DNA from 2 places in the Yersinia aldovae 670-83 genome. Region 2 is predicted to be linked to the other one. Evidence: predicted binding sites of a transcription regulator. Region 2 holds the regulator's gene; the other holds the start of a gene.

Region 1 (2,207 bases), 540 kb from region 2:
ACAGGAAATAAGCCCATGAGGATTTATCCAATGCGAAGTGTTTGACTTCTTTCAGGTAGGTCGGTGACCAGTCGAGGATGCCGTAACGCAGCAAATAAACAAAAACGTTAGCAATCGCGATATACCACAACAGCTTGTTGGGCAGAATATATTGCATGAAGATTTGTTTCGCGGTCAGTTCTTCTTCCGCTTCTTCACTGTAATCGTCTGGGTAGTCGTTTTTGTACTCTTCAATCGGTGGTAAGCCCACGGATTGCGGGGTATCACGCATCAGGCCGAAGACAATCAATGCCACCAGAATGGCACCAAAAGCAGGCATATAAAGCGCGGCTTTCCAGTCGTTAAACCATGCCATCCCTAACAGGAATAGCAGTGGTGGTAAGCCGCCACCCACGTTATGGGCACAGTTCCAGACTGACACAATACTGCCGCGTTCTTTCTTCGACCACCAGTGCACCATAGTTCGGCCACATGGCGGCCAACCCATTCCCTGGAACCAGCCGCACAGGAATAGCAGCACGAACATTACGGCGATACTGGAGGTTGCCCACGGCACGAAGCCCATAAACAGCATCACGGCCGCCGAGAGAATCAAACCGGCAGAAAGGAAGACCCGTGGGTTTGAACGGTCAGAAACCGAACCCATGATGAACTTTGAGAAACCATAGGCGATAGAAATACCGGATAGAGCGAATCCCAGATCTCCGCGCGAAAACCCTTGTTCGATCAGATACGGCATGGCCAGAGTAAAGTTCTTCCGCACCAGATAGTAGGCAGCGTAACCGAAGAAAATACCCATAAAGATTTGCCAACGTAAGCGGCGGTAGGTTGGATCAACGCGATCTGCGGAAAGCCGTGCCTGATGTGGCGCGGGCTTAAAAATGCTCAACATGAGTGCCTCCGATGGCTTTTTTGTCGTTTTTGAGTCTGATATAGCCTGGTGTCTATCTGTTAATAAAATGTAGCCGTTAGTTAAACGTAGACAGTGGTTAACCCGTTAACCCGCTGTCGTTTATGTTCTATAACGAACGCCATGCTAGATAAAATCTGAGGTTTTATCTGTGAGTGAAGGCGCATTTGTTACAGTTTTATGAAAGCAGCGGCGATTTTGAGCGATTGGTTAACATTTTGAAACCCATAATGACAAATCACTTGTGACTTTGATCACAATCATGGTTTTTAACCACCATATTAGTTTCGTTTTTGGTTCGTTTTTGGTTCGTTTTTGTTCCTTATCAAACAATAACCTTAAATATTGTGGCTCAATAGACTCATAATTAGCCGCCAGCGGCTGTCTGATAATGTGGGGTCTTGCATGACGAACACTTCTCCGTACACAGAAACTGATGTCATCATCATTGGTGGTGGTGCGACCGGTGCCGGGATCGCCCGAGACTGCGCCCGCCGTGGTCTGGCATGTACATTGCTGGAACGGCATGACATTGCCACCGGCGCGACGGGACGTAATCATGGCCTGCTACACAGTGGCGCACGCTATGCCGTGACGGACAGTGAATCAGCCCGTGAATGTATTGAAGAGAATCGCATTCTTAAACGCATTGCCCGCCACTGTATTGAGCAGACCGACGGCCTGTTTATCACGCTGCCGGAAGATTCGTTGGAGTATCAACAGCAATTTATCGCTCAATGTCGTGATGCCGGAATTGAGGCTGAAGCTATTGATCCGAAACTGGCACTGCGTTTGGAACCGGCGGCTAATCCATCATTAATCGCCGCCGTTCGGGTTCCGGATGGCACAGTCGATCCCTTCCGTTTAACCGCCGCTAATATGCTGGATGCCCGCGAACACGGTGCGAATGTCCTGACCTATCATAAAGTCGTTGGTTTACTGCGCAGTGCTGATCGCGTGAGCGGCGTGCGTGTTTTCGACCATAAAAACCAGCGGAAATATGATATTCATGCGCAGATTGTCGTGAATGCTGCCGGGATCTGGGGGCAACACATTGCGGAATATGCCGATCTTCGTATTCGCATGTTCCCCGCTAAAGGTGCGTTGTTGATCCTGGGTCATCGGATCAACAACATGGTGATCAACCGCTGCCGCAAACCGGCCGATGCTGACATTCTGGTGCCAGGCGATACCATTTCATTGATCGGTACGACCTCAACCCATATTGAGTACGATCAGATAGATAACATGGTCGTCACGCCACACGAGGTCGATACCTTAATTCGGGAAGGTTCGA
Region 2 (2,207 bases):
GTTTTGTTGTTATTCACTTTCGTGGGTTGGATCAAATCGATTTCCCTTACTTGCTGGCGATGCTGCAAGGCTCATTTATCTCCAATATCAATACATTGGTCGTGCCGGGCGGGAAGATGGGGCTGGCGATGGAGCTGATTATGGCGCCGTTGGTGCAGCAACTACTGGAAGGTAAGAAGATAGGCAACTGATTAAAGAATAAACCCATAACCTATTCAGCAAGGTTATGGGTCAGCACTTTTACGCGATGTCACGAATTTCAAAACTGTGGGTAATGGTTGCGGCCTTCCCCAGCATTAAAGAAACCGAGCAATACTTCTCAGCCGAAAGCTCAACCGCACGCTTAACGATATTATCCGTCAGGCCTTTACCGCTGACGATAAAATGCAAGTTGATGTGCGTAAACAACCGTGGTGCTTCTTCCCGACGCTCCGAGGTTAATTTGACCTCACAATCGCGCACATCGTTACGCCCTTTCTGTAAGATAGAAACGACATCAATTGCACTACAGCCACCGGCTGACATCAACAACATTTCCATCGGACTGGGTGCTTTGTCTCCCGCATTCCCATCCATCAAAACCTGATGACCAGATGCGGATTCACCTAAAAATGTCAGCCCCTCAACCCACTTTACTCGTGCCTGCATAACGCATACTCCCGGTTAAATTTTCCGCTTCAGACTACCCTTTCATTTATAAACTGGCAATGTAACCCGATGTTCATCATGCTGAAGCGATACAACACAAGACACTGGCCTCATCCTGTGCTACAAACAGGATCGAAAGTGATGCTTCTAGCATTAAATAGGGTAGCTTCCAATACTCAGTGAAGGGTTTCTATCCGGTACGTATCTTGGCTATACCTTTCGGCAGTTGAGCAAATTAATATGCTATACCCGATAGATTCTAAGTTGTCGGATATAAAGAACGTGTATTTTATAAGCACGCCGTACAGGGAACTCTGAGCCCTGTTAAGTTAGGCAGCGATAACAACAGAGGATAACAGCGAATGGTTCTCGGCAAGCCACAAACAGACCCGACTCTCGAATGGTTCCTGTCTCATTGCCATATCCACAAATATCCATCGAAAAGTACGCTAATTCACCAAGGTGAAAAGGCCGAAACGCTTTACTACATCGTGAAAGGCTCCGTTGCGGTGCTTATCAAAGATGAAGAAGGTAAAGAGATGATTCTCTCCTATCTGAATCAGGGAGATTTCATCGGCGAGCTTGGATTATTTGAAGAAGGCCAAGAACGTAGTGCCTGGGTTAGAGCAAAAACCGCCTGTGAAGTGGCTGAAATTTCTTACAAAAAATTCCGTCAATTGATTCAGGTTAATCCAGATATCTTGATGCGCCTGTCTTCACAAATGGCGAATCGCTTACAGATAACGTCTGAGAAAGTGGGTAACCTCGCTTTCCTTGATGTAACGGGGCGCATTGCACAAACACTGCTTAATCTGGCAAAACAACCTGATGCCATGACCCACCCAGATGGGATGCAGATTAAAATTACCCGCCAGGAAATTGGTCAAATAGTTGGCTGCTCCCGCGAAACTGTGGGGCGGATACTAAAAATGCTCGAAGATCAAAACCTGATCTCCGCGCACGGTAAAACGATCGTCGTTTACGGCACTCGTTAATTCCCATAAAACCGGTGCGGAGACTATCGGCACCGGTTTTTTCTGTCATGTTGTGAATCATAAATTCCTGAGGCCAGCATGAATTGGCAACAGCTTATTTATCATTCTGAAATTATTTATAAACCTGATGTTAATTATGCACTCCGCCAAACATGGGTTCCCTGTCCAACGGCAGCGTTAGGCTTTTCCTCGGCAAGCGGCAAAAAGCTTCTCAATTATGTTGTCTAGCCTTTTATCAAGCCAGCAATCGCTTTTTCCAACCGCACCATTCCTTGCTTAATATCTTCCACGTCAATAACCAACGATGGCGCGAACCGCAGCACATCCGGCCCGGCATTGAGGATCATCAAACCATTGGCCGCAGCGGCGTTTAAAAACTCCCGCGCCCGACCACGGTATTGCGCTGTTAGCTCTGCGCCAATTAACAACCCCATGCCACGGATGTCACTGAAGAGCTGATACTTGCTGTTGATATCATGCAGAGCCTGCACAAACAGACCGTGGCGCTGTTCTATACCATTAAGTACCTCAGGGGTATTAATCACATCCAGCGCTGCCTCAGCA

The links. Region 2 encodes CRP, which controls carbon source genes, mostly activating them, when cyclic AMP is high. Its sites were predicted from a motif close to ATGTGANNNNNNTCACAT; they were not measured.
Region 1: the regulator CRP is predicted to act here: its motif matches at 1,153-1,170, upstream of glpT (glycerol-3-phosphate transporter).

The regions. Positions count from the first base shown of each region.
Region 1 covers NZ_CP009781.1:2,439,212-2,441,418, reverse strand. Annotated here, with positions in the region: gene glpT (glycerol-3-phosphate transporter) at 1-892, opposite strand, end outside; gene glpA (anaerobic glycerol-3-phosphate dehydrogenase subunit A) at 1,316-2,207, shown strand, end outside.
Region 2 covers NZ_CP009781.1:2,979,869-2,982,075, reverse strand. Annotated here, with positions in the region: gene AT01_RS13410 (phosphoribulokinase) at 1-191, shown strand, start outside; gene AT01_RS13405 (OsmC family protein) at 241-648, opposite strand; gene crp (cAMP-activated global transcriptional regulator CRP) at 1,011-1,643, shown strand; partial or broken gene AT01_RS22600 (hypothetical protein) at 1,722-1,826, shown strand; gene argD (bifunctional acetylornithine/succinyldiaminopimelate transaminase) at 1,868-2,207, opposite strand, start outside.